One region of the Streptomyces sp. NPDC025784 genome, then DNA from elsewhere that is predicted to be linked to it. Evidence: riboswitches for the same ligand, from Rfam matches in the RefSeq annotation. Region 1 holds a riboswitch; each other region holds the start of a gene.

Region 1 (9,957 bases):
GCTGACGATCACATGGCGAAACTCGGTCGATCATTCGGTCGATGACACGGTTTGTCGATGTGTCGCTGCCATCACTCAAGTCAGCGTATCCGGTCACGTTTCGATCACCACGAGCGCCCACCGTCCCCCGGTCGACTTGGCTCCGGCAGGAGGCACCTCCATGCCCGGGCGGTATCCGATCACCAACGGTATGTTCACGACCAGCCGATACCCGGCGACATGTGGCGATACGTTCCGAGGCAACCGGAAGTGGGTGGCCGTGTCCCGAACCTGTGCCGAGCCGAGCCCGGCAGCCGGCCCTCGTCGCCGACCGGTCGGCATCACCTGGCCGGACGCACGCACACGGCGGAACGCATCCCCTCGGTGGACGCCGTGCACGGCGCCGTCCACCGAGGTCACCCCCACGCACCCAGCGCGCCCCACGCACCGCAAGGGCCCGCCGGGCCGCCCCGACAGACCACGCCCCACGACCGTGCCGAACCGCCCGAGTCCCACGGCTCCGCCGGGCCCGGGAGCGCGATGATCATGCACATCCGTACATCCTTCCCGTACGAGACCGCCCACGAGGACCTCTGGATCCCTCTCCCGGACGGCACCCGTCTGTACGCGCGCGTCTGGCGCCCGCTGACCGAGGAACGCGTACCCGCTCTTCTCGAATACCTTCCGCACCGCCTCACGGACCGGACCGCGCCCCGCGACTGGCAGCGTCACCCCTGGTACGCGGGCCACGGCTACGCCTCCGTCCGCGTGGACATCCGCGGGCACGGCAATTCGGAGGGCGTGCCGGCGGACGCGCACACGCAGGAGGAGCTGGACGACGGCGTGGAGGTGGTCAACTGGCTGGCCGCCCAGCACTGGTGCACGGGAAGCGTCGGCATGTTCGGCATCTCCTGGGGCGGCTTCGGCTCTCTCCGGATCGCGGCCCTCGCACCCGAGCCGCTCAAGGCGGTCGTCGCGGTCTGCTCCACGGACGACCGCTACGACAACGACGTCCACTACGCAGGAGGTTCCGTACGGGCCGCCGGCCTGCACGCCCGGTCGGCCGCGACGCTCGCCTCCGCCGCCCTTCCCCCGGACCCCGCGCACGTGGGCGAGGTGATGTGGCGGGACATGTGGGTGAAGCGGCTCCAAGCGGTGGAGCCACCCGTCCACACCTGGCTGGAGCACCAGACCCGGGACGCGTACTGGCGCCACGGGAGCGTCCGCGAGAACTACGGAGCGATCCGGGCGGCGGTCCTGGCGGTCGGCGGCTGGCACGACCCGTACCGCGACACGGTGCTGCGTCTGGTCGAGCACCTGCCACCCGATCGCGTACGCGGAGTGATCGGCCCGTGGTCGCACCACTACCCCGACCGGGACCGGCCGCCCGGCCCGGCGATCGGCTTCCTCCAGGAGACCCTGCGCTGGTGGGACCACTGGCTGCGCACCCCGGCGACGCCCGCCCCAGACCCCGACCCCGCCCCAGACCCAGACCCCGGCCCCGGCCCCGGCCCCGGCCCCGGCCCCGGCCCCGGCCCCGGCCCCGGCGGCATCATGGCGGAACCGCTCCTGCGCTCGTACGTCATGGACGCGCGCCCCCCGGCGACGACGTACCCGGTGATCACCGGCCGCTGGGTGGGTGATCCCGTGTGGCCGTCCCCCACCGTGACCCGGGTCACGTACGCGCTCCAGGGCGACCCGGTGACGGTGCGCTCGCCGCAGCACACCGGGGTGGACGCGGGCCGCACCGTCCCGCACGGCCACGACGCCGACCTGCCCCCGGACCAGCGCGAGGAGGACGCCCGCTCGGTCTGCTTCGAGTTCGAGGTCACGGAGGAGACCTGGGTCCTGGGCCGCCCGGCGGTCCGGCTGCGGCTGACCTCGCACTCCCCCCGGGGCCAGGTGATCGCCCGGCTGTGCGACGTGGCTCCCGACGGCGCCTCGACGCTCGTCACCCGGGGCGTGCTGAACCTGTCGGCGCGCCACGGCAGCGACCGGGCCACGACGTGGGTGCCGGGCGCGACGGAGGACGTGCTCGTCGAGCTGGCCCCCATCGGTCACGCGTTCCCGCCCGGGCATCACGTCCGGCTCGCCGTCTCCTCCGCGTACTGGCCGTGGGTCTGGCCCCAGCCCGGTCCGGAGACCGGCTTCACCCTGGACCCGGCGGCCGGCGCCCTCGAACTCCCGGTGAGGGCACGGGAGTCGGACCCGGCGATCGTCTTCGAGGAGCCGGAGCAGTCCGCGCCCCTCGGGGCGGCCTCCCCCGCGACGCTGGACGAGCCGCGCCCCGAGCGGCTCCTCGTGCACGACGTCGCCAAGGGCGAGTGGCGCCTGGAGACCGACGTCCGTCACGAAGGCACCCGTATCCACCCGGACGGCCTCGAAGTCACGGAGGACGTCGGGGAGTCGTACACGATCGACGAGTCCGGCCCCTTGTCGGCGCGCGCCCGCTCGGCCTGGTCGGTCCGCTTCCACCGCCCCGGCCTCCCCTGGGACGCCCGGGTGACGACGCGATCGGAACTCACCTGCTCCGAAGAGGAGTTCATCGCCTCCGACGAGGTCATCTGCAGGGACGGCGACGAGGTGGTCTTCCACCGGACGTGGGAGAAGCGGATCCCGCGCACGGCGGGCTAGGGCCGCCACCGGCCCGGCCCCGCCCGCCGGGGCGGCCGGACGCGCGGCCGCCCGGCCCCACGGAACCTCCTACACCCTGCCCGAGTTGCCCGATTTGCCCCCCTCGGACCACCGCCCTGCCGATGTCCGAATTGCCCAACTCGTACACATAGCCCATCGGGGCATGATGTCCGAGTTGCCGGTCTTGCCGCTTTGATTCGCCTTGGTCTCGTGAGTTGGGTCACGTACACCCTCGACCGGGAATTTACGCCGCCTTCACAGAACCCCTTTGCTAAAGGCAAGTTGAGGAACCAATTCCGGTTGAATCGGACGAATCGACGTCGCTTTAATCAGCTGAAAGCGATCTTCGTCCGAAATTCAGACCTTGTTCCCGACATGTGCTCTCGCATACGTTCACGTCGATCCCGGGCGGATCGCCGAATCCTGCCGCCGCCCGGACCCACCCACCCACGCACACACGGCAGGAGCGGGGGAACCCAGGCAAACCGTCGATCCGGGACAAACCGGAACGACTCGGGGTCAAGCCGCACAGAGAGCGCGGCCGGGCACCTCCCCGCCCGAACCCGACAGCTCACCTCGCAGGCGCAGGAGAGGAAACCGCCATGTCCGGACGACTCATGAACCGCCGCTTCAGGACCAGCCCCCTCGTCACCCGTGGCGTGCTCGCCGCCGGTGTGGGCGGAGTCGCCCTCGCGCTCCCCCTCCTGAGCGCCACCGGCGCCCAGGCCGCCACCGCGACCCAGACCGTCCGGGCGACCGTCCCCCAGGTGCAGCTCCTCACCTACACCGTGGTCGCCGGCGACACCCTCCAGACCGTCGCGAAGAAGAACCCGTCGAGCGGTGGCTGGCAGGCGCTGTACGACGCGAACAAGGCCGTCATCGGCCCCGACGCCGCCCACCTGCGCCCTGGACTGGTGCTGACGGTGGGTACGAAGAACCTCGCGACCGGCGTGGTGTCCCCGCTGACCAAGGCCGCACCGGCGGCAGGGGCCCCCTCCTCCGGCAAGACGTACACCAACAACCTCGACGGCTGGATCAAGCACTCCCTGGACATCATGGCCAAGGCGCGCATACCCGGCACGTACAACGGCATCCACCGCAACGTGATGCGCGAGTCCTCCGGCAACCCCCGTGCCATCAACAACTGGGACTCCAACGCCAAGGCCGGCATCCCCTCGAAGGGCCTCCTCCAGGTGATCGACCCCACCTTCAAGGCCTACCACGTCCCCGGCACCTCGATGGACCCGTACGACCCGGTCGCGAACATCACGGCCGCCTGCAACTACGCCGCGGCGAAGTACGGCTCGATCGACAACGTCAACGGAGCGTACTGACCCGGCGACAGCGGCACATCGCCTCCTCGGGGCGCGCGACGGACCTCCGCCCGCGCCCCGAATGAGAATCTTTGTCCGTCTTTCTCCGCTTTTCTCCTGTCGGGGTGTCCGCGCCCGGAAGGACATCCGCACCGCGACCGGACGTCTACACCCCGAAGAGCCGTTCCAGCACGACCGCGATGCCGTCGTCCTCGTTCGACAAGGTCACCTCGTCGGCCACCGCCTTCAGTTCCGGATGCGCGTTGGCCATGGCGATCCCGCGGGCCGCCCAGTCGAACATGGGGATGTCATTGGGCATGTCGCCGAAGGCGAGGGTCTCGGCGGGCGCGAGACCGAGGTGCGCCGCGGCGAGGGCCAGACCCGTCGCCTTGGTCACACCGCATGGCTGGAGTTCGACGGTGCCCGGCCCCGACATGGTGACCGTCGCCAGCGAGCCGACCACCGACCGTGCCGCCGACGCCAACTCGTCGTCGCTCAGGGAAGGGTGACGGAGCAGCACCTTGCTGATGGGCTCCGTCCACAGGTCGTCGCGCCGCCGCACCCGTACCGCCGGGAGCGTCGGGTGGGGCATCACGTAGCCCGGTTCGATCAGGGTCAGCCCGTCCACGCCGTCCTGGTCAACCGCCGCGTACAGCAGGCCGACTTCCGCCTCAATCTTGCCGAGCGCCGTCTCCGCCAGTTCCCTGTCCAGGGTCACCGACCACAGCATCCGGTCCGCCCCGGCGTCGTACAGTTGCGCTCCCTGACCGCACACCGCCAGCCCCTCGCCGCCGAGTTCGTCCAGCAGCGGTCGCACCCTCGGTGCGGGACGGCCCGTCACCACGAGATGCCGGGCACCCGCCTCGGCCACCCTCGCCAGCGCGGCCCGCGACCGGTCGGAGAGGGTGTCGTCGCCGCGCAGCAGCGTTCCGTCCAGGTCAGTGGCGATGAGTGAATATGCAGTCGGAGCGGCCATGATCCGAAGAATACGGATCGCACGACTCAACGGCCCGCCGTGAACCGGACGACGTCCGGTATCCCGCCCGCAACGCCCCTCACCGTCCGGGCGACAGGGGCAGTTCGCCGTACAACCCGTGCGCGCGGTACGCGAAGGCGCCCCTTCTCCACAGCCGGGCACGGACGAGGGGCGCCGCCTCGCCCGCGGCGCCCCTCCCTCAACTCACCTGTGTGCGGCGGTCAGATGTCCGGCCAGCCGGGGCGAGGCGAACTCCGTCCCGCACACGAACCGCATCACCGGCCCGTACGAGGACGCCGCCGGCAGCCCGGTGAAGTACAGGCCGCGGACGGAGGAGCGGTAGCCCGCGCCCAGCCTCGGAGTGCCGCGGCTGACCGCCAGTTCGGTGCGCAGCTCGTGCCCCAGGAAGTCCATCGCAGCGATGTCGACGCGATAGCCGGTCGCCGCGACGACATGGTCGGCGCAGAGCTCCTCGGCCCGGCCCTCATGGGTCCGGACGGTCAGGACGGGACTGCCCTCGCGCACCTGGGCGCGGACGATCCGCTGGACCTCGCGGACCTCGACCTTGCCCTCGAAGCGGTCGCGCAGCCACCAGGCGCCGAGCGGGCCGAGCACCCGGCGCACCAAGTAGTGCCGGGCCCGCGCGGGCAGGTAGCGATAGGGCTGCGGGTAGTAGCTCAGGGCCCACAGGGACCAGGCGCGGCCGAAGGGGGACTCGGGGCGCAGCCTCGGCTGGTTCCACGGGGGCGCGCCGAAGGCCACGGCGCCCTTGCCGCGGGACACCACCCGTACCCGCGCACCCGCCTCCGCCGCGAGCGCCGCCGTCTCCAGGGCGGACTGGCCGGCGCCGACGACGATCAGCTCCTTGCCGGAGAACCGGCTCAGGTCGTGGTGCTGGGAGCTGTGCGAGACGGGGCCCGTGGGGGTGGGCCCGTCGGCCGCCACGCTCGCGAGCTCGGGAGGCAGATGGTCGAGTCCGGACAGGCCGGTGGCCACCACGACGGCCCGCGCGGTGAACAACTCCCCGGAGTCCAGCTTGAGTTCGAAGCCGTCCGGGCTCTCGGCGGCACCGGAGCGGGCGGAGCCGCCGGAGCGGCCGCGGCCGGCCTTGCGGTCGACGGAGACGACCCGCACCCGCTCCAGCTCGGGCACCAGCTTCCGCTGGAACCACTCGCCGTACGCGATGAACGTCTCGACGGGGATGATGTCCTCGTCCGTGACGAGGCGCGGTGTCCCGGCCGCGTCGCAGTAGTCGAGGAGTGTGTGCCCGCGCTGCGGGGCGTCGATGGTGGATGCGGCCGGGGTCGACTTGAGGAGCATTCCCTCGGGCATGTGGTCGCGCCAGCTCACCATGGGCTCGCCGAAGACACGCACCGGGACACCGCGGGCCCTCAGATGGGCCGCGGTCGACAGGCCGAACGGCCCGGCACCGATGACTGCTACCGGATGAATCACGAAGTCCCCTCCCCAGGACGTCGGACGTCTGCCGTCACTTCGTGGTGGTGCTGCCGCGGCGATGGGTGCGCCACAGCTGATACAGGTGCTTCGCGCCCGGCCGCACGAAGCGCGCGAGCATCGTGAAGAACGGCCGCAGGTCGTCGCCCGCGAGCCAGGCCAGCTCCGTACCGCTCGCGCGAGTCGGTGCGTGCGGTGTCGTGTAGCCGCTGCGCCGGTAGGCGAGCAGCGCCGGCAGGTCGATGTTCTCCACGACGTAGCGGTGACCGGCCCGCTGTTCCCCCTCCGGAACGGCACGCCCGGTCAGATCCAGATGCATGGCGCGGACGACGTCGATCCCCGACTCGTTCTCGAAGAGACGGAACTGCGCGCCCATCCGCGGGTTGAAGTCGAGGAGCTTGTACTGCCCGTCGCGCCGGTCGAAGCGCAGGTCGAGGTCGATGATGCCGCTGAAGCCGATCTCCTTGATGAACCGGGCGGCGAGGTCGGCGAGTTCCGGATTGTCGACGACGTACGCGTTCGCCGTCATTCCCGCGTGCGGAGGCCAGGAGCGGACCTTGACGCCCGTGAACATCGCGAGGGGCGTCGAGTCCGCGTCGAAGTAGGCGTGCACGATCCAGTCCTCCGCGTCCTCCCTGGGCAGGTACTCCTGGAGGATCACGCCCGGTTGCGGACCCCAGTCCCGGGCGAGCGTCAGCAGGCCCTCGCGGGTCGCGATACGCGTCGTGCCGTTCACGGCGGGGCGGCTGCGGCGCACGAACGCCTCGCGGTTCTTGGCGACGACGGGGAAGCGGGCGCTCTCGGCGAACTCGACGATGTCCTCGTACGACTGCGGAAAGGCCGCCGCGGGACTGGGGATGCCGTGTTCGACGCACAGTTCGTGCAGCCCCTGCTTGCTGGCGAGCCTGCGGGGCAGCTTGGCGTCCACGCGCGGGAAGAGGAAGCGGTCGCCCAACTCGTCCTGGTGCTCGGCGATGAGGACGGCGGCCTCCTCGTCCGTCGGCACGAGGACCGTCGGCCGCCCGATCCGCCTGCCGATCCGCAGCAGCCCCTCGACGAGCCGTTCCGGTTCCTCCGTCCCCCTCGTCGGCCAGACGAACGCGCGGCGCAGATAGCGCGAGCTCGCGGCCGGTGTGTAACGGTCCTCGGTGATCGCATACATCGGGATGCCCAGCCGGCCCAGACTCCGGATGGCACCCACCCCACCGTGGTGCAGCGGATAGTCGCCGAACTTCACGATGAGGCCCGGAACATGCTGGTCGGCGTGCACCGGCGCACTTCTGGAGCTCCTGGCCACGGGTCCCCCCACGCGTCCCCCTACGGACCGGACCCACCCCGTCCGTGTCCCCAAAGGACGCTAAGCCGGAATTGCCACGTCCGACAAGGAAAATTCGGACATTGCAAACTCTTTAGGCACTGCCACAGCAGGGTCACTCCCCCGTAACGTGTGCCGCGACCACACAGAACGTGTGGCACACCTGGATCAGACGACGCGTACGAATCCGAAAGCGAGGCACCTACCGATGCCCCCCTTCGATGTCCCCGAGGGCGATCCCTTCGGCCCGCACAACCTTCCGTACGGCGTGTTCTCCCCGAGCGGCGACCCGGGCGGTTCCGCGGAGCGGCGCGTCGGCGTCCGGCTCGGCGACCATGTGCTCGACGCGGGTGCCGCCGCCCGCGCGCTCGGTTCCCCGTACGCCGAGCTCCTCGCACAGCCCACGCTGAACCCGCTGCTCGCGGCCGGCCGCACCACCTGGTCCGACGTACGCCGGGCGCTCACGGCCTGGGTGACCGTCCCGGCCCACCGGGAGACCCTCGAACCGCACTTCCACCCGCTGTCCGAGGTCACCCTGCACCTTCCCTTCGAGGTGGCGGACTACGTCGACTTCTACGCCTCCGAGAACCACGCCCGGAACGTCGGTCAGATCTTCCGGCCCGACGCCGCCGACTCCCTGACCCCCAACTGGAAGCACCTGCCGATCGGTTACCACGGCCGCTCCGGCACGGTCGTGGTGTCCGGCACGGATGTCGTGCGCCCCTCCGGCCAGCGGAAGGCACCCGCCGACGCCGAGCCCGTCTTCGGTCCCTCCGTCCGCCTCGACATCGAGGCGGAGGTCGGTTTCGTGGTCGGCGCCCCCTCCCCCATGGGCACGCCCGTCCCGCTCGCCTCCTTCCGCGACCACGTCTTCGGCCTCTGCCTCCTCAACGACTGGTCGGCGCGCGACATCCAGGCGTGGGAGTACGTGCCCCTCGGCCCCTTCCTCGGCAAGTCCTTCGCCACGTCGGTGTCGGCGTGGATCACCCCGCTCGACGCCCTGGACAGCGCCCTCGTCGCGCCGCCCGCCCGCACGCATCCCCTGCTCCCCTACCTCGACGACTCCGCCGAGGAGCCGGGCGGCTACGACCTGCGGATCTCCGTGGCGATCAACGGTCACGTCGTCTCCGAACCACCCTTCTCCACCATGTACTGGACGGCCGCGCAACAGCTCGCCCACATGACGGTGAACGGCGCCTCCCTGCGTACCGGCGACCTGTACGGCTCCGGCACCGTCAGCGGCCCCTCCGAGGCCGAACGCGGCTCCCTCCTGGAACTCACCTGGAACGGCCGTGACCCGCTCGAACTCCCCGACGGCAAGCGCGCCTTCCTGGAGGACGGCGACGAGGTGACCCTGACGGCCTGGGCACCCGGCCCCGGCGGAACCAAGGTGGGGCTGGGAGAGGTCCGCGGCCGCATCACGAGCGCCGTGGGCGTCACGGAGGCCTAGGGGCCGGCGCCGCGGGAACGGCCCGGAGCCACGGGTGCGGCCCGTCCGGGGCACGCGTTTCCGGCGCCTCCGGCGCCAGGTCCTGACACGTGCGGCAACCGCTCGAAGCGGGAACCCGGGGTCGGGCAGGGGCCCGGGCACACGCCCGGCCCAGCGGAGGCCCGGGGCCCGGGGACCGGATCGGCCCCCGCCCCGCCTCCGCCGGCGGTGGCAGATCTTCGACGGCGATACCGAAAACCGCAGGTCAGGGCGTCGCCCGCCGCGCGCCCAAGTGGCGCAACACTCCAGCAACACCACTCGCCGCACCGCGTCGGTATCGTCCGGCGCATGCTCACCGACCGCATCCGCGACCACGCCGGCCAGGGCGCGACCCCCGTCGCCGCCCGCCGGCGTCGGCTGCGCGCGGACCGCGCGCGGCAACTCGCCGACCGCCTCCGCCGGCAGGTGCTGACCGGCGGCTATCCGGACGGCTCCCTGCCGCACGAGGCCGCCCTCGGCACGGACTACCGCGCCTCGCGCAACACCGTCCGCCAGGCCCTGGACCTGCTGCGCGCCGAAGGCCTGGTGGAACGACTGCCCGGCGTCGTCGTGGCACAGAAGTACCCGCACGGACTCGACCGGCGGATGGGACTCGCGGAGACCCTGCGCGAACACGGCCAGGTCAGCAATGAGGTCCGCTCGATGGGCCCGGTGGCCGCACCCGGCCCCGTGGCCGACCGCCTCGGCATCGTCCCCGGACGCCCGGACCCGTGGCACCGGACCACATGACTGCCGTCCCCGGACACCGCCCCGCGACCACGAGCCCCGAGTCGCCGAACCCGTGCCGATCCGGACC
Region 2 (9,957 bases), on a different contig from region 1:
TGAACGGGCGCACGGGGAACGGCGCCCGGCCCACGTCGGCGGCACCACCCCACCTGGCCCACCGACTCCCGGTCCGGCCCACCCCTGAAGCAGGCCGGGACCCGACCCGCACCCGTATGGCTGACGCGCACCCGCACGCGCGCCCGTGGTCGGCGCCACCGGTCACCCCGATCGCGCACATCGCCAGCCCCGGCCCGTGGATTCCCTAGGCCCCAGGCCCCATGACCCCTGGCCCCTGGCCCCCGGGCCCCGGCCCCCGGCCCCCGGCCCCCGGCCCCCGGCCCCCGGCCAGCAACGAGCCCCGTGCGCCGTGCGCACGGGGCTCGCCCCGGAAGCCGTAGCCGGACAGGCTGCACCGCGGTCGGTCGGCGGCTCGGGCGAACGCCACGGACCGCCTCGCCGCGCTGGACCAGACGGCGCCGGGCCTGGCTCAATCTGCCCGAGGGCGACCACCGAGCGTCACACCCAGGCCGGTCACCCGGCAGACCGTCCGGCACCGCAAGCAGCCCACAGGCAGCAACAGGCGGCCCCGAGCCGCATCCCGGCCGAGGACGACCGCGGAGCGTCACGCCTCCGCCGGCTGCCTCACGTTGGCCCGCACCCAGTCCACGATCGACGCGGTCGTCGCGCCGGGGGTGAAGATCTCCGCGACGCCCTTCTCCTTGAGCGGGGCGATGTCCGCCTCGGGGATGATGCCGCCGCCGAAGACCTTGATGTCCTCCGCGTCGCGCTGCCTCAGGAGCTCGATCACGGCCGCGAAGAGCGTGTTGTGGGCACCGGAGAGGATGGAGAGGCCGATCGCGTCGGCGTCCTCCTGGATCGCGGTGTCGACGATCTGCTCAGGGGTCTGATGGAGCCCGGTGTAGATGACCTCCATACCGGCGTCGCGCAGCGCCCGCGCGATCACCTTGGCCCCGCGATCGTGGCCGTCGAGCCCCGGCTTTGCCACGACCACGCGGATCGGACCGGCTGCCACACCCATCACTGCCTCCATGAACCGACTACATCAACCTGCACCGACACCGATTGTGACTGCCGACACATGGCCACCGACTACTGACTATTCACACATATCGCAGAATCTGCCGCTCACCACACCGGATGTGCCTCGCAGCCCGGGCGCCCCGGGGCCTACGGCCGGGTAAGTGAACGAACGTTATCGCCAGCATCCCGCACCCGGCAGTTTCGCGGTGGAGACCGAGGGGGAAATCACACACTGGGACAAGTTCGCCGCGCATCGCTCCGAATCCGGCGGCACCAGCGCCGCATGGACGTGCGGCACACAGGCCTCGGCCGGAGCCCTGCGCACAGGAGAGCCGCACAGGTGGCCTCGCCACCACGGCGTCAGCGGGACACCGTGGCGATGAGGGCACCGGGGACGGTCCGACAGCAAGGAGCCACGCCGGTACGAGAACCACGGGACGACGAGGACGGCTCCACGACACCGCCGCAGGGTCGCACCGACGGCGAGGAGTCCAATCACTTCCCCCGGCAGGGCGCCACGTAGCGTCACGGTGCACGGTGCACCGCGCACGCGCCGTCGGTCACCGCCGCCACCACGGCTCTCCATGAGGGCACACGGGGGACAGAGCGGTCCTGCCGCGTGCCGACTGGAGGTCGGCCATGAAGGTCACCAGGGCAGCGACGCCCTTTCTCCCCCTCTGTCAGCTTCTGCTTCCGAGCAGACTGGCCGGGCTTTCAGTGACCCTCCTGAAAGCGACGGCTCTGGAGATCGCGATCCTCGCCGGTCACCTCCTCCTCTACCCTTCCGGCATCGTCCAGGAGCGCCGCTCCGCTCCCGCGCTGCCCTCAGCCGAAACGGCACAGCTCCCCACCGGGGCCAAGCCCCCGGTCGTCCTGCTGCACGGCTTCATCGACAACCGCTCCGTCTTCGTCCTGCTGCGCCGCAACCTCGCCCAGCACGGCCGGCAGCACGTGGAGTCCCTCAACTACTCGCCGCTGACGTGCGACATCCGCACCGCCGCGGAACTGCTCGGCCGGCACATCGAGGAGATCTGCGAGCGCACGGGCCATCCGCAGGTGGACATCGTCGGGCACAGTCTCGGCGGCCTGATCGCGCGGTACTACGCGCAGTGCCTCGGCGGCGACGCCCACGTCCGCACCCTCGTCACGCTCGGCACCCCACACTCGGGCACCCGGGTCGCCCCGCTGATGAACGCGCACCCGATCGTGCGTCAGATGCGCCCCGGCTCCGAGGTGATCGAGGAACTGGCCATGCCCGCACCGGGCTGCCGGACCCAGTTCGTCAGCTTCTGGAGCGATCTGGACCATCTGATGGACCCGCTGGAGTCGGCCTGCGTCGACCACTCCGACCTGCTCGCGCACAACGTCCGCGTGAGCGGCGTCGGCCATCTCGCCCTGCCGGTGCACCCGGCCGTGGCGACCGGCATACGGCAGGCGCTCGACATGGAGGAGGCCGACATCCGGACGGCCACCCGGGCGGGAGGTCTGACGGTCGCCTGACGACGGCGGTGGTCGCGCGGCGGTGGGCGCTCGCGTGACCGCCGCCGGCGTTCGCGCGACGGCCGTCCGAGGCGCTCGTCGCCCTCGCTTCACGGTCGCCGGCACCCGGAGAACGGCTCCACGACACCCGTCGGAGAGCCCGCCGACACCCCTGGCGCTTCGAACATTCATCGAACACCAGGCCAAAGTCGTGCCCGCACTCCCCCGAAACACGGCCGAATGCCCGTTTCCCGAGAACGGGAAACCTGACGAAGATTGTCGCGCCCGCGTACCGCCGGGTACAGTCGCCGCACTGCTCTGCCAGCCCCTGTTGTCGAGGCGAAAGAGAAGTTGGTGAACGACCGTCACCCGTCGGGGACCGTGACTCCCCCGGCTCCGGCCTCCGATGCCGCCTCGGCGCTCCATGCGTCGTACGGCGCACAGGAAGCCCAGTACGGCGACTTCACCACGTACGACGCCTACGCCGCCCATGGTTACGACGCGGGTGCCGGCGCGACTGGTTCCTATGCCACCGCGACCTTCGAGGCCGACCCCCTCTTCGGGGACATGTCGGGCCAGGGCACGGGGTCCTACGACGCCACGCAGTGGAGCACCGGCAGCCACCAGACACTGAACTACGACCCGTACGCGGCGCAGCATCAGGCGGCCTACGACACCGGCAGCTACGAGACGACGGCATGGGCGTCCGGCTACCAGCAACTGGCCGACATCCCCGCGCAGCACCCGAGCCCGGAGGCGTCGGGACAGTGGGACGCCAATGCCTGGCTCCAGCCGGACCCGTCGGTCGACCACTCCCAGCAGTGGAGTGCGCCGGCCCAGGAGACGGGGGCGTACGACGCCACCCAGTGGAACACCGCCGGCGGTCACGACCCGTACGAGGCGTACGAGTATCCGCAGCAGGACGCGTACGAGCAGCCGCTCGCCCAGCAGGAGACGTACGAGCAGCCGCACGGCCATGCCGAGGCGTACGAGCAGCCCGAGACGCACGCGTCCGTGCCCTTCGACCAGCAGGCGACCGCCACCTTCGAGCACGTCTCGTACGACCAACACATCGACGGGGACGACGAGTTCGAGTCCTTCACCGACGACGTGGACGCATCGGCCGACGACGACGGTGACTACGGGGCCCCGCTGCTCGACGACATGGAGGAGGTCGTCCCGACCCCCCGTGCCGCCTCGCGCTCGGGCTCCCGCTCCCGTCGCCGCAGCCCCGCGAAACGTTCCGCTCTGCTGACCGTCGCCGTTCCCTCGGCCTGCGTGATGGGCGTCGCCGGCATCGCCGCCGCCTCCGTGGGCAACCTCGGCGGGGACGAAGGCAAGGACACCACGGCGAGCGCCCCGGACCCCACGGCCGTGAAGCCGTCCACCGCCAACAACAAGCTGGACAGCCAGCTCCAGAGTCTGTCCGCGGGCGCGGACGACTTCGCCGACCGGGCCAGCCGCACGCAGGAACGTATCGACCTCAAGGCCCAGCAGGCGGCCGACAAGAAGAGGGCGGCGGAGGAAGCGGCCCGCAAGGAGCGGCTGCGCCCCAAGTTCGCCATCCCGGTGGCCCAGAAGGGCCTCAGCGCCTACTTCGGCCAGGCGGGCATCAACTGGATGTCCGTACACACGGGCATCGACTTCCCGGTCTCGTACGGCACGCCGGTGATGGCCGCGACCGACGGAACCGTCCGCACGCAGTGGAACAGCGCGTACGGGAACATGATGATCGTCACCGCGAAGGACGGCACGGAGACGTGGTACTGCCACCTCTCCACGTACAAGGTCGCCTCCGGCACCGCCGTGAAGGCCGGCGACCAGATCGCCTTCTCCGGGAACTCCGGCAACTCGACCGGTCCGCACCTGCACTTCGAGGTCCGTCCGGCCGGCGGTTCGGCGATCGACCCGCTGCCGTGGCTGCGCAGCCACGGACTGGACCCGACGTAACGTCCCCGGGCCCACGCCACTGTCCCGGCCCCACAACACCCTTGTCCCGGGCCCACCTTCGCTCTCACGAGCCCCGGCCCGCTTCCCCGAGGCGCGGCCACGACGCCGTACGCCGGCGTAGCCGCTCTCTCTCGGGTGTCCCGACCGGGACCGCGGGCCTGTCGAGCGACAGGCCCCTCGGGCTCCGGGCTACAGCTTCTCCACCGGCGCGTACCGCAGCAGCAGCCGCTTCGGCTTCGCCTCGCCGAAGTCGATCGTCGCCTCGGCGTTCGCGCCCGTCCCCTTCACACCGACGACGGTGCCGAGGCCGAACTGGTCGTGCGTGACCCGGTCCCCGACGGCCAGCGAGACCACCGGCTTCTCCGAGATCCCACGCCGCGTCGCGAACCCGGACGCGCCCGAGGCCGCGGACCGCGAACGCGAGGACGACAGCGAGGCGGCGATCCCCGACGCCGGACCGGAGGACACGGGAGCCGTCGCTCCGGTGCGCTTCCAGTCCAGATGGGTGGCCGGGATCTCCTCCAGGAACCGGGACGGCGGGTTGTACGAGGGCTGGCCCCATGCGCTGCGCATCGACGACCGCGTGAGGTAGAGCCGCTCCCGCGCGCGCGTGATGCCGACGTAGGCCAGGCGCCGCTCCTCCTCCAGCTCCTTGACCTGTCCCAGTGCGCGCATGTGCGGGAAGACGCCGTCCTCCATGCCGGTCAGGAAGACCACGGGGAATTCGAGGCCCTTGGCGGTGTGCAGGGTCATCAGGGTGATGACGCCGTTGCCGTCCTCCTCGTCCGGGATCTGGTCGGAGTCGGCGACGAGCGCGACCCGCTCCAGGAACTCGGAGAGGCCTCCCGCGGCCTCGCCCTCGCCGGACTCCTGCTCGAACTCCAGGGCCACGGCGGCGAGTTCCTGGAGGTTCTCGATCCGGGTCTCGTCCTGCGGGTCGGTCGAGGCCTGCAACTCGGCGAGGTAGCCGGTGCGTTCGAGGACCGCCTCCAGGACGGTGGCCGGGCCTGCGCCCGACTCGACGATCGTCCTGAGATCCTCCATCAGCGTGTTGAACCGCTTGACCGCGTTCGTCGAGCGGGCCGCCATCCCGTACGCCTCGTCCACGCGGCGCAGCGCCTGCGGGAAGCTGATCTTCTCGCGCTGCGACAGCGCGTCGATCATCGCTTCGGCGCGCTCGCCGATGCCGCGCTTGGGAACGTTCAGGATGCGGCGCAGCGGGACCGAGTCCTCGGGGTTGGACAGCACCCTGAGGTACGCGAGGACGTCCCGGACCTCCTTGCGCTCGTAGAAGCGGACGCCGCCGACGACCTTGTAGGGCAGGCCGACGCGGATGAAGACCTCTTCGAAGACACGGGACTGCGCGTTGGTGCGGTAGAAGACGGCGACGTCGCCCGCCTTGGCCTCGCCCGCATCGGTGAGACGGTCTATCTCGTCGGCGACGAACTGGGCCTCGTCGTGCTCCGTGTCGGCCACGTAGCCGGTGATGTTGGAACCGGCGCCCGCGTTGGTCCACAGGTTCTTCGGGCGCCGTGATTCGTTGCGCTCGATGACGGCGTTGGCCGCGGAGAGGATCGTCTGGGTGGAGCGGTAGTTCTGTTCGAGCAGGATCGTCGTCGCGTCCGTGTAGTCCTCCTCGAACTGGAGGATGTTGCGGATGGTCGCGCCGCGGAAGGCGTAGATCGACTGGTCGGCGTCACCCACGACGCACAGCTCGCCGGGGTCGCTGTCGGCCGGCCCCACCAGCTCCCTGACCAGGGCGTACTGCGCGTGGTTGGTGTCCTGGTACTCGTCGACCATGACGTGGCGGAAGCGGCGGCGGTAGTGCTCGGCGACGTCCGGGAAGGCGCGCAGCAGATTGACCGTCGTCATGATCAGGTCGTCGAAGTCGAGCGCGTTGGCCTCGCGGAGGCGCGACTGGTAGAGCGCGTAGGCCTGGGCGAGGGTCTTCTCGAAGCCGTCGGCGGCCTGGTTCGCGAAGTCCTCCTCGTCGATCAGCTCGTTCTTCAGGTTCGAGATCTTGGCGCTGAAGGACTTCGGCGGGAAGCGCTTGGGGTCGAGGTCCAGGTCGCGGCAGACCAGGGCCATCAGACGCTTGCTGTCGGCGGCGTCGTAGATCGAGAAGGACGACGTGAAGCCGAGCTTCTTGCTCTCGCGGCGCAGGATGCGGACGCAGGCGCTGTGGAAGGTCATCACCCACATCGCGTTGGCGCGCGGGCCGACGAGCTGCTCGACGCGCTCCTTCATCTCGCCCGCGGCCTTGTTCGTGAAGGTGATCGCGAGGATCTGGCCGGGGTGGACGTGCCGCTCGGCCAGCAGATGGGCGATCCGGTGGGTGAGCACGCGGGTCTTGCCCGAGCCCGCGCCGGCCACGATGAGCAGTGGGGAGCCGGAGTGGACGACGGCGGCGCGCTGATTCTCGTTCAGCCCGTCGAGCAGCGTCGCCGGGTCGACGGCAGGGCGGTGCGCGCCGTCGCGGTAGTACGCGTCCCGGGCCGGGGGCAGGTCGAAGCGGCCGCCGAACAGGTCGTCCGGAATGGGCTCCGGCGCCTCGTCCTCGGGCGGCGGCGGGGGCTCTTCCTCGTGGGCCCCGGAGGGCTTGAGGTCCGCCAGGAAGCTGTCGTCAAAGAGGCTGCTCATCGCTCTCCGAGTCTAGGCCGCCCCACCGACAACCGGCCGCCGCCCCGGAAAGTCCGCCCCGATCGGGGTGCCCGTCCGTCTCCGCGGTGCCCCAGGGAAGCCGATGATCTTCCCGGGCCGGCCTCCGCGAGCCCGGCCCCTCCCCGGCCCGCTCCCGGGCCCGCCGGCCCCATTCCCCGCCCGCGCCCGGCTCGTGAGTCCCTCGCGCCGCCCGCGTGGCTCCGTCAGCCCCGTGCACCGCCCACCTGGACTCCGCGAGTCCCGTGCGCTGCCCGGCCCCGGCCCGCGAAGGCCCCTCCCCGCCGCCTCCACCGTGACTGACATCACCTTCAGAACCCTCGCGGTGCGTGCTGCCCCCCTACCGAGAGCCCCTTCGCCTCCGTCACCCTCCAGAGCCTCCGGGCCACGATCGGTGAGAGCGACGCTTTTCATGGCCAAGGTCACGAAAATGTATCGGGCATATCGCACATCAACCTTCACAGCAGCCACACGAATTGGCTAGCGTGCCGCACAGGCCGCTCGACCCCCACCGGCGAACGTCGCCGGGCCGTGCGGCCTCCGCCGAATTCGGCCTGCCCTCGCGGCGGCCGGAACCGGGGACCCACCGACCTTGGGGTGAATCGGTCCAACTGCCTTGTGGGGCAAGGACCGTAGGGCAAACCTTCCGGATGCACCCGCCCGAACCCGACAGCTAACTCGGTAGGCGGATGACGGAAGGAGTCGCCTCTCTTGGCGTCGCACCGCAAATGGCGTCCCGCGGGTTCGCGTATGGCAGGCATACGTACCCCCGCTCTCGCGACGGCCGCCCTCACCTCCGTGGCCCTGCTCTCCCAGACGGCGAACGCGTCCCCCTCCGCCGAGCCCAAGCCGAGCCTCGAAGAAGTCGAGAAGAAGGTCAACGACCTCTACCACCAGGCCGAGACGGCCACCGAGAAGTACAACGCGACGAGGGAGAAGACGGCCAAGCAGCAGGAGCGCGTCGACGCCCTGCGCGACGACGTCGCCAAGCGCACCGAGAAGCTCAACTCGGCGCGTGAGGAACTGGGTTCGTTCGCGGCCGCGCAGTACCGCACCGGGGCCGCCGCTCCCGACACCGCGACCCTCCTGCTCGCCGACGACCCGCAGGACTACTTCGACCAGACCCAGCTGATGAACCGTCTCACCACCCGCCAGAAGGCGGCCGTAGACGACTACATCACCGAGCAGGCCGCCACCACGAAGAAGCGCACGGAGGCCGCCAAGAGCCTGGAGACGCTGTCCTCCTCGCAGGACGCGCTCAAGAAGTCCAAGGCTGACGTCCAGAGCAAGCTCACCGAGGCGCGTGACCTGCTCTCGAAGCTGACCGCGGAGGAGAAGGCCCGGCTCGCCGCGATCGAGAAGAAGAAGCAGGAGGAGGCCGCGCGCAAGGCGGCGGAACTGGCGAAACAGCAGGCCGCGGCCGAGGCTGCGCAGAAGGCGGCCGCGCAGGAGTCGTCGTCCGGCGACACCAGCACGGGCTCCACCGGCTCCACCGGCTCCACCGGCTCGACGACCACGGGCTCGTCGTCCACGGCGAAGGCGGACAAGGCGGTCGCCTTCGCCCGCACCCAGATCGGCAAGCCGTACGTGTGGGGCGCCACCGGACCGGACTCGTACGACTGCTCGGGCCTCACGCAGGCCGCCTGGAAGGCCGCCGGGGTCTCGCTCCCGCGCGTCACCTACGACCAGGTGAACGCGGGCACGACCGTCTCCCTCTCCGACGCGCAGCCGGGTGACCTGGTGTTCTTCTACGACGACATCAGCCACGTCGGCCTCTACATCGGCAACGGCATGATGATCCACGCGCCGAAGCCGGGCGCGTACGTGCGCGAGGAGTCGATCTACTACGACGGCACGTCGGCGATCCACAGCGTGGTGCGCCCGGCGTAGGCCGTCCCGCGGACGGCGCTCCGTGGCGGGCACACGCGCGTGGGGCCTATCGGGCGCCCCGCGCGCGTGCCCCACGGGCAACGCGCCCGTCGGTCCATAGCATCGTCCGCATGCCAGCCTTCTCCCAGCTCCGGGCCTGGTGGGCGGAGCACCCGCCCGCCGCCGGTGCCGCCGTGATGGCCACGGGCATCGTCTCGGTCGGGCTGTACATGGCCGACCACGAGACGCTGTCCCGTGTCGCGCTGGTCCTGGCCTGCGTAGCCTGGGTCGGGCTCGCCGCGGACTTCGTCCTGCGGCTGCTGCGGGAACGGCCGCGCTGGGTGGGAGAGGCATACACGCCGGCCGGGCTCACCGCCGTCGCGGCCACCACCGTGCTCGGGACACGCCTGACCGCCCTGGGACGGCAGGTCGCCGCCGAGGCCCTGCTCGCCCTGTCGGCCGTGCTCTGGCCCGTGCTGCTGTGGTGCGTCGTACGGCACTGGAAGCACCGGATGCCGGGAGGCGTGTTCCTCGTCTGCGTGGCCACGCAGGGGCTCGCCGTGCTGGCCGCCACGCTCGCCGCGGCCGTCGGCCCGGAGTGGCTCGCGCATGCCGCGCTGGTGCTGTTCTGGCTCGGTCTCGCGCTGTACGGGGTGGCGTACGCGCACTTCGACATCCGCGAGGTGGCGTGGGGGGCCGGGGACCAGTGGGTGGCGGGCGGCGCGCTCGCCATCTCGGCACTGGCCGGGGCCAAGCTCGTCGCGGCCCACCACGTGAACCCGTACCTGTGGAACGACGACGACCAGAGCGTCCTGCGCACCGTGACCGTCGCCGTGCTGATCCTCGCGGTCGTCTGGTACTGCGTCCTCGTCGTCTCGGAGCTGATCTGGCAGCGCCCGCGCTACGACGTACGACGCTGGGCGACGGTCTTCCCGATGGGGATGACCGCGGTGGCCACCCTGACCGTGTCGTCCGCGCTCGGCCACCCCTGGCTCAGGGGATGGGGGGACGCGCTGC
Region 3 (9,957 bases), on a different contig from region 1:
GACTGAATGAACAGTCAGTAGTTGCCGTACTGTGGTCCCCGTCGCGCGACGGTGTCAAGGGGTCCGACATCAGCGGGCCGGGCGGGCCACGTGCCGCGGGCCGGGCGCCGGGGCGGGGGGACGCCCGGCCGAGGATGTCGCGTTCGCACTCCCGAAGGGGCCCCGCAATGGCGCCCTGCGCCCGCATCACCGGGGGCGAGGGACTAGGGTTGCGGCGTGGCGAGAGTGCGTTTGAGCGTGGCGGAGCGGCGCGAGGAGTTGCTGCGGGCCGCCGTCGAGCAGATCGAGGCGCGGGGTGTGGCGGCGGTGCGGATCGCCGATGTGGCCTCGGTGCTCGGGGTGAGCAACGCGCTGGTGCTGTACCACTTCTCGACGAAGGAGAAGCTGGTCGCCGCCGCGTTCACCTACGCGGCCGAGGACGACCTCGCCCATCTGCGCAAACTGCTCGGCCGGCGCACGACCGCGCTGCGCCGGCTGCGAACCGCGGTGCGCTGGTACGCGCCGACCGGGCAGGCCAAGGGCTGGCGGCTGTGGATCGAGGGCTGGGCCGCCGCGCTGCGCGAGCCCGCGCTGCGGGAGGTCACGCGTGATCTCGACAAGCAGTGGAAGGCCGCGCTCACCGAGGTGATCGCGGAAGGCGTGGCCGCGGGCGAGTTCCACTGCCCGGACCCCACCGGCGCGGCCCTGCGGCTCACCGCGCTGCTGGACGGTCTTGCCGTCCAGATGACGGCGTACGCGGGCGCGGTGTCACGGGCGCGCACCCACGAGTGGGTGGACGAGGCCCTTGCACGCGAACTGGGCCTGGAGCGGGCCGCGTTGGTGGCGGCGGTGCGCTGAGCCCCGCCCGCGAGCGGTCGACGGTGCACGCCCCGCCTCGGCGTACGACTGCCCCTTGAACGCGCCGGCGGCGGTGTCGCAGCCGCAGCCGTCCTCGGCGTCGGCTCAGCCGAGTTCGTACACCGCCGTGACCGTGATCGTGTCCCGGATCTCTCCGGGCGCGACCGGCACCGCCCCGCCCTGGTCGAAGGCCGCCGCCGCGATCGGTACCGGACGGGACTCGCCGCCGCCGTCCTCGGTGAGGGACACCAGTCGGCCGAGCCGGTGGCCGCCCAGGCGCGCGTACTGCAGTGCCTTCTCGTGCGCGGCCTCACGGGCGGCGGTGTGCAGCGGGGCGGGGTCGGCCACCTCGAAGACGACGGACTGGATGCGGCCCGCGTCCCGGCGGGCATCGAGGTCTCCTTCGGGCCCCGCCCCTCGGGACCCGGGGGCGGTTCGCGGTCATCCCGGCACCGCGTGCCGCGCTCCGCCCCACGCCACTCCCGCGCTGTCACCTCACTGGTCGAGCCACCGTCGGCGGACTCCGCCGGCGTCGGTGCGGCTCAGGCGACCGCCTCTATGCGCATCTTGATGTCGTCCGGGGAGAGGGAGCCCTTGGCGGCCACATGGTCACCCGACGACTCGCCGCGCAGCCGGCGCCCGATCCACGGGACCAGGTACTCGCGCGCCCAGTGGATGTCGTCGCGCCGCACTTCGAGCGTGCCGCGGGGCGGCAGCGGCGGCCAGGGCTGGTCCGGGTCGGCCGGCACGTCGAGACCGAGGACCTGACCGGCGCGGAGCGCCACCCGGGTGTGCCCCTCGGGCGAGAGGTGCAGCCGGTCGCCGTCCCAGGCACGGCGGTCCTGAACCGTCTTCAGGGACCAGAGGTCGAGCACGGGGCAGCCGTAGCGGTCCGCGATGGCCCGCACGTGTCCGTTGTACGTGGCGATCTTGCCGCGCAGGTGCTTGAGCACGGGCACGCCACGGGTGTCGAAGCCGGTGGTCACCATGACGGTGCCGACGGCGGAGGTGAGGTCGGCGATCGCGCGCTCGAAGCGCTCCGCGACCTCGTCGGGGTCGGTGCCGGGCCGGATGATGTCGTTGCCGCCCGCACAGAAGGAGACCAGGTCCGGGGCGAGTTCCTTGGCGCGCCCGAGCTGGTCCGCGACGATCTGGTCGAGCAGTTTCCCGCGCACGGCGAGATTGGTGTAGTTGAAGTCGCCCTCGGCGCGCCGGTCCGCGAGGAGCACCGCGAAACGGTCGGCCCAGCCCACGAAGGCCCCGTCCGGACCGGGGTCGCCGACGCCCTCGGTGAAGCTGTCCCCCACCGCCACGTACGACCCGATCACTGATCTGTTGTCACTCTTCGAATCGTCTGCCACGTCGGGCCATGATTCACCTTTCGATGTGAGCTACGCGACCGTAAGGAAGGGTTGACGGATGGTGAGATAAGACACTCGTCAAGTATTGGTCAATCCGGAATAGGGCCCTGATCAGGAGCGTTGACCGAGTCCGCACGTGGAGGACCGCAATCCGGCACCGGTGGCGCCGTATTGACGTGCCGACGCACCGAAGGCCGGACCCCGGGGATCGGGGGTCCGGCCTTCGGAGGCGGTCCTGCCTCGTGGACGTCGGGTCCCGCCGTCAGGAGCGGGACCCGGCGTCCGTGGCAGGAAGCGGCGGGCGCCGGGGACTGCGGGAGGTGTCAGCCGACGGCGACACCGTGCGAGCGCAGGTAGGCGACCGGGTCCACGTCGGAGCCGTAGTTCGGCGTGGTGCGGATCTCGAAGTGCAGGTGCGGTCCGGTGACGTTGCCCGTCGCGCCGGAGAGGCCGACCTGCTGGCCGGGGGTCACGGCCTGGCCCGCGGACACGGACAGGGCCGACATGTGGGCGTACTGGGAGTACTTGCCGTCGGCGTGCTGGATGACGACCTGATTGCCGTAGGCGCCGCCCCAGCCGGCGGAGACGACGGTTCCGGCGGCGATGGACTTGATGGTGGTGCCGGTCGGGACCACGAAGTCGACGCCGGTGTGGTAGCCGCTGGACCACATGCTGCCCGCCACCTTGTAGGAGGTGCCGACTCTGCCGCCCGCGACCGGCAGCGTGTAGCCGGAGGAGCTCTTCGCGGCGGCCTGGGGCGCCGGGGCGCCGGCGGTCTTCGCGGCCGGGGCGCCCTCGGTCTTCGCGGCCGGGGCGGACGACTGGGTGGCCCCGGCGGACACGGCCTTCGCGCCGATCGCCAGCTTCAGACCCGGGTGGATCAGCGCCGGGTCGCCGCCGATGGCCGAGCGGTTGTCGGAGTACAGCTTCTTCCAGCCACCGCGGACGCTCTGCTCGGCGGCGATCTTCGCGAGATAGTCGCCGGCCTCGACGCGGTAGGTCTTGGTACCGGCGACCTTCTTCGCCGCGACGGGAGCGGCGGTCACGACCTTTTCCGCCTTCTGCGCGGCGGCGGCGGGGGTCGCGGCATGGGCGCCCGTGGCGCCCAGCAGGGGCAGCGCGAGTGCGGCGCCACCGGTTCCGGCAACGGCGATCGAGCGGGCGAAGCGGGGGGACTTGGGACGGCGGTGCTTACCCTTCGCGGGCATGACGAGTTCCTCTCCGGCGCCTGCGAGGTGAGCTGTCGGGTGCGGGCTGGAGATGCCCGGCCACGCGTGTGCGTGGCTGTACCCCTAGCCGTTCCGGAGACCGGAACAGGCATGGAACCTTGGGTCCCCCGCTCCTGCCGCGTGCGGGTCTGTGTGCGGATTCCGGCCGGCGGCAGGATTGGGCGTCCGTCCGGAGTGAGGGCGAACGTAAGCGAGACGAGAGCGCGGCCACAAGCAGGTGATTTTTTCGCGCGCCCACCTTTCTTGATCCATGTCGGAAATGCCCGTCACACTCCGTGAAGAGATGATCTTTTGCCCGGCCCAACAAGCCCGTGGACACGGGCGCGTTGCGAAAAGCCGGCTGCGACGCATCGTCACGAATATGACGCTGCTCACGCGACCCAGCGCACGGCTCCCCAATCCAGGGCCAGTTGGAACGAAGGTCCTGATTTCGACAGAACGGTCATATGCGACACAGTCGGATGACTACGGCATCGAGGTCTCCCCGCAGGCCCGTCCGCAGTCCGTGGTGCAGCAGCACGGCACCTCGATGGATTTCGCCCGTTTCACGGCATTCGTACCCTTGTGTCGCGTCGAGTCCGCGCAGTCGGAGCGGAGCGGCCGGCTCGCCGTACCGCTGGGCCTGGAGCCAGGCGAGCACCACCGTCTCGTCGCCGTGGACGTACTGCACGGCGCTCAGGCCGCCCTCCGGAGGGCGGAGACGGTAGAGGTCCCCGCGCTGCACGACGGGGCGGATCTCCTTGTAGAGGCCGATCCATTCCCGCGCCTCGGCGAGCTCCTCCTCGCTCCACGCGGACAGGTCCCCGCCGATGCCGAGCACCCCCGCCATCGCGCTCACGAACCGCGGACGCAGGGTGCTCACCCGGCCGTTGAGCTGGGTGTTCGGGCTGTCGGTGACCCAGGCGGCCATGATCCGTGCGGGATGGATCTGACTGATGCCGTACTGGATGGCGAGCCGGTCGAGCGGGTCGGTGTTGTCCGACGTCCACACCTGGTCCGTACGGGCCATGATGCCGAGGTCGATCCTGCCGCCACCGCCGGAGCAGGACTCGAAGGAGACACCGGGGTGCGCGGCCCGCAGCCGGTCGAGGAGGGCGTACAGGGCCCGCACGTGCTCGACCCACAGCTTCTGCGGATAGGGCTCGCCGGGCCAGCCCGCGTCCGTGAAGCAGCGGTTGAAATCCCACTTCACATAGTCGACCGGCGCGCCGGAGAGCAGCCGGTCGAGCTGCTCCCACAAATACTCCTGGACGTCCGGGCGGGCCAGGTTGAGGACGAGCTGATGGCGGTACTCCGTCCTGGTCCGCCCCGATTGGAACTGGACCCAGTCCGGATGCGCGCGGTACAGCTCGCTGTCCGGATTGACCATCTCCGGTTCCACCCAGATCCCGAACTCCATGCCGAGCGCGTGGACATGGTCGGCGAGCGGCTTGAGCCCCGCGGGGAAACGGTCCGGGTTGGGCGTCCAGTCGCCGAGCCCGGCCCGGTCGCCGGTGCGCGCGCCGAACCAGCCGTCGTCGACCACGAACAGCTCGACACCGATCTCCGCGGCCCGCCGCGCCAGCGCCATCTGCTGGTCCTCGGCGATGTCGAAGGTGGTGGCCTCCCAGGAATTGAAGAGCACCGGACGGTCCCGGCCGGCGTCCGGGACGACGTGCTCCCGCTGGTAGGCGTGCCAGGTCCGGCTCGCCCCGCCGAATCCGCCGGCGCTCCAGAGTCCGGCGAAGACCGGGGTGGTGAAGGACTCCCCCGCCTCCAGGCGCAGCAGCCCCGAGTCGTCGTACCCCGCGCCGCCGGTGATCTGCACCCGGGCGTCGGGCAGCTGCGCCACGGCGATCCGCCAGGACCCCGACCAGCCGAGAGCGCATCCGTACACCTCGCCGCTCTCCTCGGTGGCCTCGGTGTCCAGCGCGACCCAGGGCAGGTGCTGGTGCCCGGTGTGGCCGCGCCGACTGCCGATGACCTTCTCCCCGTAGGTGAGGGGGGAGCGCACCAGCCGGGACTCGGCCGCCCACCGGCCGTGCAGCTGGGACAGCCGCCAGCCGTCGCGCTCGGGCAGCGTCCAGGTCGCCGAGTCGGCGCGCAGCAGCTCCACGGGAGGTCCGTCGTTGTCCAGGGCGGCCCAGCGCTCGATCACGTCGCCGCGCATGCGGTAGTGCAGCGTGATGCGGAGCCCGGAGTCCGCGAAGCACAGGGCCAGCTCGTCGTCTCCGTGCCCGTGACCTGTGTCACCGGCCCCCTCGAACCGCCACTCGGTCCCCCGGCGTTCCTCGGTCCGCACGGAGAGGGCGGGGCGCACGAAGCGGGGCCCGCCCTCGACCGGGTACTCCTCACGGCCGTCGAGCAGCGACTCGAAGGGCCGGTACGGCGGTGCGGGCAGCGCGGCCAGCGACTCGGCGTCGGCGAGCGAGATCCGCGGGCCCCAGTGCAGGTGGAGCAGTTCGTCGAGGTCGGTGAGCCGCACCGCGTAGCTGCTCGTCGGCCCCGAGAGCAGCCAGGTGCGACCGTCCGCGCCGGTCTCGATCATCAGTCCCCCACGGATCCGAACGGCCACGGTCAGACACCGACATGTTCCCGGCGGCCGTGCCCCGCGGGCAACGCCTGTGGACAACTCATTGCCTCAGGAACCCATGTCGTATGGTCGAGAGCGCAACCCGTCGACACACGCCACCGGGCAGGACCTGGCGGCGCCGGCGGCCGAATGTGAGGAGTTCACGTGACGCAGCAGGTCCCGTCGACCGAGCCCGAGCTGGCCGGAGTGCGCAACTTCCGGGACGTGGGCGGCCTGCCCACCGTCGACGGCCGGCGGGTGAAACAGGGTCGGCTGTTCCGCAGCGGCCACCTCGCGCACGCGACCGAGAAGGACGCCACCTTCCTCTCCTCACTGGGCCTGCACACGATCTTCGACTTCCGTAACGCCTCGGACCAGAAGCTGGAGGGCCCCGACGTCGACCTCCCGGGCGTGCGGAACGTGAACCTTCCGCTCACCGACCCGGCCGACGGCGCCGAGTTCTGGAAGATGGTCCGTGACGGCGACCTCGACCAGCTGCGCGCGATCCTCTCGGACGGCAAGGCCGCGAACCGGATGGTCGTCTCCTACCGCACGATCATCAAGGAGCGCACGACAGAGCACTCCCAGGTGCTGCACGCGCTGGCCGAGGACAGCGTGCCCGCGCTGATGCACTGCGCGGCGGGCAAGGACCGCGCGGGCCTGTCCATAGCCGTGACGCTCCTCGCCCTCGGTGTCGAGCGCGACGCGATCGTCGCCGACTACCTGGAGTCGAACGCCAAGCACCGCCGCTACAAGGTGCACCGCAGCAGTTCCTCCCCCTCCGCGTACTCCCCGGAGGTCATGGAGCTGCTCAGCCCGCTGTTCGACGCGCGCGCCGAGTACCTCACGGCGGCCTTCGAGACGATCGAGGAGACCTGGGGCGGCGTCGACACCTACCTGGAGCAGGCGCTGCGGGTCACCCCGCAGGTGCGGGACCGCCTGCGCGAGCGCCTGCTGGACTGACGCGGCCCCGGGCCGGCCCTCCGGCCCGGCACGTCTACTGGCTCTGCGCGCCCAGCGTGAAGAGCAGATAGATGAAGGCCGCGAAGAGGTGGCCGACAGCGACGTAGATGATCAGCCGCACCCACAGCGCACGGGGGAACTTCTCCTCCATGGACTTGCGGGGCCTGGGCGGTGTGGGTTCGGTCATGACGGCTCTCCCGGGGTGAGGTGTCCCGCCACCGGGCCGAGGCACAGCGCGGCGGTCGGACTCTGCAGCAAGGTGTGTACGAAGAGGATCTCGGCCCCGCCGGGGTCGGCGGCGGCGATGCGGTGCGGGGTGAGCGAGTCGAAGTGCGCGCTGTCCCCCGGCCCGAGCGTGTGCGCGGTGTCCCCGAGTCGCAGTCTCAGTCGCCCGGTGAGGACGTACAGCCACTCCTCGCCGGGGTGGACGCGCACGATGTCGCCCTGCGAGCCGTGCGGGACGTGCACCCGCAGGGCCTGCATGCCGCGGCCCGGGGCCCCGGCCTGCCAGTACGTCCAGCCGCCGGCCGGTGTCGGCTCCATGTCGGCGGCGCGCACGATCGCGTGCCGCTCGGCGACCGTCTCGCCGAGGAGCTCGGAAACCGTCGTACCGTAGACGCGGGCGAGCGCGAGCAGCATCGGGAGCGAGGGCTGGCGCTGCCCGGTCTCCAGACGGGAGAGATGGGCGGGTGACAGCCCGGCCGCGCGGGACGCGGCCTCCAGCGTCAGGGCGGCACGGCGGCGCAGTTCGCGCAGCTGGGGCGCGACGGCGGGGAGCTCGGCGGCAGTCCCCTCTGCCGCCTGCGGAGCGGAAGGGTCGCTACCCTCGACAGGGTTCATGCCCTCCATTGAGCCGCACCGTTACCTCTGGGGCAAATTTCTTGCCTCTGAGGCAAACACCACCCGGCCCCGCGCACCGGCGGCGGGCTCGTCGTGGGAGCCCGCCGCCGGTACGGAGTGCCCGGCGCGGTTCGGCGAGCACCCTGGTACGGAGCGCCCGGCGTGGTTCTGCCGGCGCCGCTAGCGGTTCGCCACGGCCTGCTTCACCAGCGTCTTGCCGAAGTCCCACATCAGGCCGCCGCCGCTGTGCGCGTCGTCCATCACCGCGGTGAAGGCCTCCACGAAGCGGTCCACGTCCCGCTCGTCGACGATCAGCGGCGGGATCAGTTTGATCACCTCCAGATGATCGCCCGAGACCTGGGTGAGGATGCGGTGCCGCTGCAGCAGCGGCACGACCACCATCTGGGCGAACAGCCCCTTGCGGGCGGCCTGCAGCATGGTCCAGCGGCTGCGCAGCTTCAGCGACCTGGGGCGGCCGAATTCGATGCCGATCATCAGCCCCCGGCCGCGTACGTCACCGAGCAGTTCGTACCGGTCGACGAGCGCGCCGAGCCGGGACTTCAGCTGCTCCCCCGTGGCGCGTGCGTTCGCCACGATCTGCTCGTTCTCCATGACGGACAGGACCGCCAGCCCCGCCGCCATGGCCTGCGCGTTCGCCCCGAAACTCGCCGAGTGGACGAGGACCCGGTCCATGGACGAGTAGACCTTCTTGAAGATCCAGTCCTTGCCGAGGGTGGCGCCCACCGGCACGTATCCGCCGGACAGGGCCTTGGCCACGCACACCAGGTCGGGCTCGACCCCGTCCTCGTGCTGGTAGGCGTAGAAGTCCCCGGTCCGCCCGAGCCCGGTCTGCACCTCGTCCGCGATGAGCAGCGCCTTGTGCTTGTGCAGCAGCTCCTGGGCGGCGCGCAGGTAGCCGGGCGGTGCCTCGTGGACGCCCTTGCCCTGGATGGGCTCGACGATCAGCGCGGCGACGTCGCCCTTCTTCAGCTCCCGGGCCAGCGCGTCGAGGTCGCCGAGCGGGACGGCCGTGTCGGGAAGCAGCGGTGCGAAGCCGTCACGGAAGCCGTCCTCGCCGTTCACCGACAGCGAGCCGGTGGTCAGCCCGTGGAAAGCGTGCGAGCAGTACAGGACCCGCGGCTTCCCGGTGGCGTAGCGGGCGAACTTCAGCGCGGTCTCGACCGCCTCCGTGCCGCTGTTGCCGAAGAACACCCGGTCCAGGTGCGGGCTGTGGGCGAGCAGCCGCTCCGCGAGCAGGCCCGGCAGCGGCTGGCAGTCGAAGCGGGTCAGGTCGGCGAGCGAGGCGTCGAGGACGTCGTGCAGCGCCTTGCGGACCACGGGGTGATGGCGGCCCAGGCCCATCACCCCGAACCCGGCGAGCATGTCCAGGTAGTCGTTGCCGTCCGCGTCCCAGAAGTGCGCCCCCTCGGCGCGCTCGTAGACCTTGTCGAAGCCGATGGTGTGCAGCATCCGGGGGAGCTGGTGGTTCAGATACTTGCCGTGCAACTCGTAGCGCTCGGCTCCGCGTTCGGCGAGGAGCGCGCCGAGGTCGAACTCCCCCTTCGCCGCTGGTTCGGTCATTCCTGTTTCTCCTTGGAGAGCTCTTCCTTGACGGCCAGTCCGGCACTGATCCGCCCGGCGATCTCGACGGGCGTCAGGCCTATGTCGGCCAGCACCTCACCGCGCTTGGCGTGCGCGAGGAACTGCTCCGGGATGCCGAACCGCCGTACCGGGACGTCGACCTCCGCGTCCCCGAGCGCCAGCGCGACCGCCGCGCCGACCCCGGATGCCCGGCTGTTGTCCTCGACGACGGCGACGAGCCGGTGCTCGGCGGCCAGCCCGGGCAGCGACGGGTCGACGGGCTTCACCCAGCGCGGGTCGACGACCGTGCAGCCGATGCCGCGTGCCTCCAGGAGTTCGGCGGCCTGGAGGCAGACCGGCGCCATCACCCCGACGGCCACGAGAAGGACCTGCGGTGTCCCCTCGGCCCGGTGCAGGACGTCCAGCCCGCCCACGTGGCCGACCGCGGGAATCGCGGGGCCGACCGATTCCTTGGGGAAGCGGACGAGCGTCGGCGCGTCGTCGACGGCGACCGCCTCGCGCAGCTGGGCCCGCAGCTGGTCGGCGTCGCGCGGCGCGGCGATCCTGAGACCCGGTACGACCTGGAGGATCGACA

The links. Region 1 has a riboswitch for cyclic di-AMP ahead of ACZ4IF_RS35715 (LysM peptidoglycan-binding domain-containing protein). Riboswitches for the same ligand answer to the same signal wherever they lie in the genome.
Region 2: linked by a shared signal. The riboswitch ahead of ACZ4IF_RS32815 (C40 family peptidase) and the one ahead of ACZ4IF_RS35715 (LysM peptidoglycan-binding domain-containing protein) in region 1 are both predicted to bind cyclic di-AMP.
Region 3: linked by a shared signal. The riboswitch ahead of ACZ4IF_RS07320 (peptidoglycan DD-metalloendopeptidase family protein) and the one ahead of ACZ4IF_RS35715 (LysM peptidoglycan-binding domain-containing protein) in region 1 are both predicted to bind cyclic di-AMP.

What each region holds. Positions count from the first base shown of each region.
Region 1 is NZ_JBVHMN010000021.1:33,393-43,349, forward strand. It holds gene ACZ4IF_RS35710 (CocE/NonD family hydrolase) at 526-2,613, shown strand; cyclic di-AMP (ydaO/yuaA leader) riboswitch at 3,080-3,193, shown strand; gene ACZ4IF_RS35715 (LysM peptidoglycan-binding domain-containing protein) at 3,216-3,947, shown strand; gene ACZ4IF_RS35720 (HAD family hydrolase) at 4,093-4,902, opposite strand; gene ACZ4IF_RS35725 (FAD-dependent oxidoreductase) at 5,107-6,357, opposite strand; gene ACZ4IF_RS35730 (carboxylate--amine ligase) at 6,392-7,627, opposite strand; gene fahA (fumarylacetoacetase) at 7,881-9,122, shown strand; partial or broken gene ACZ4IF_RS35740 (GntR family transcriptional regulator) at 9,450-9,860, shown strand.
Region 2 is NZ_JBVHMN010000018.1:27,874-37,830, forward strand. It holds gene ACZ4IF_RS32795 (cobalamin B12-binding domain-containing protein) at 566-982, opposite strand; gene ACZ4IF_RS32800 (esterase/lipase family protein) at 1,624-2,484, shown strand; gene ACZ4IF_RS32805 (M23 family metallopeptidase) at 2,818-4,413, shown strand; gene pcrA (DNA helicase PcrA) at 4,603-7,053, opposite strand; cyclic di-AMP (ydaO/yuaA leader) riboswitch at 7,603-7,774, shown strand; gene ACZ4IF_RS32815 (C40 family peptidase) at 7,783-8,961, shown strand; gene ACZ4IF_RS32820 (tellurite resistance/C4-dicarboxylate transporter family protein) at 9,072-9,957, shown strand, end outside.
Region 3 is NZ_JBVHMN010000002.1:276,771-286,727, forward strand. It holds gene ACZ4IF_RS07305 (TetR/AcrR family transcriptional regulator) at 217-837, shown strand; gene ACZ4IF_RS07310 (SIMPL domain-containing protein) at 943-1,206, opposite strand; gene ACZ4IF_RS07315 (SGNH/GDSL hydrolase family protein) at 1,380-2,165, opposite strand; gene ACZ4IF_RS07320 (peptidoglycan DD-metalloendopeptidase family protein) at 2,522-3,406, opposite strand; cyclic di-AMP (ydaO/yuaA leader) riboswitch at 3,411-3,584, opposite strand; gene ACZ4IF_RS07325 (alpha-galactosidase) at 3,870-5,954, opposite strand; gene ACZ4IF_RS07330 (tyrosine-protein phosphatase) at 6,144-6,941, shown strand; gene ACZ4IF_RS07335 (DUF6126 family protein) at 6,976-7,092, opposite strand; gene ACZ4IF_RS07340 (helix-turn-helix domain-containing protein) at 7,125-7,781, opposite strand; gene ACZ4IF_RS07345 (aspartate aminotransferase family protein) at 7,962-9,362, opposite strand; gene dxs (1-deoxy-D-xylulose-5-phosphate synthase) at 9,359-9,957, opposite strand, start outside.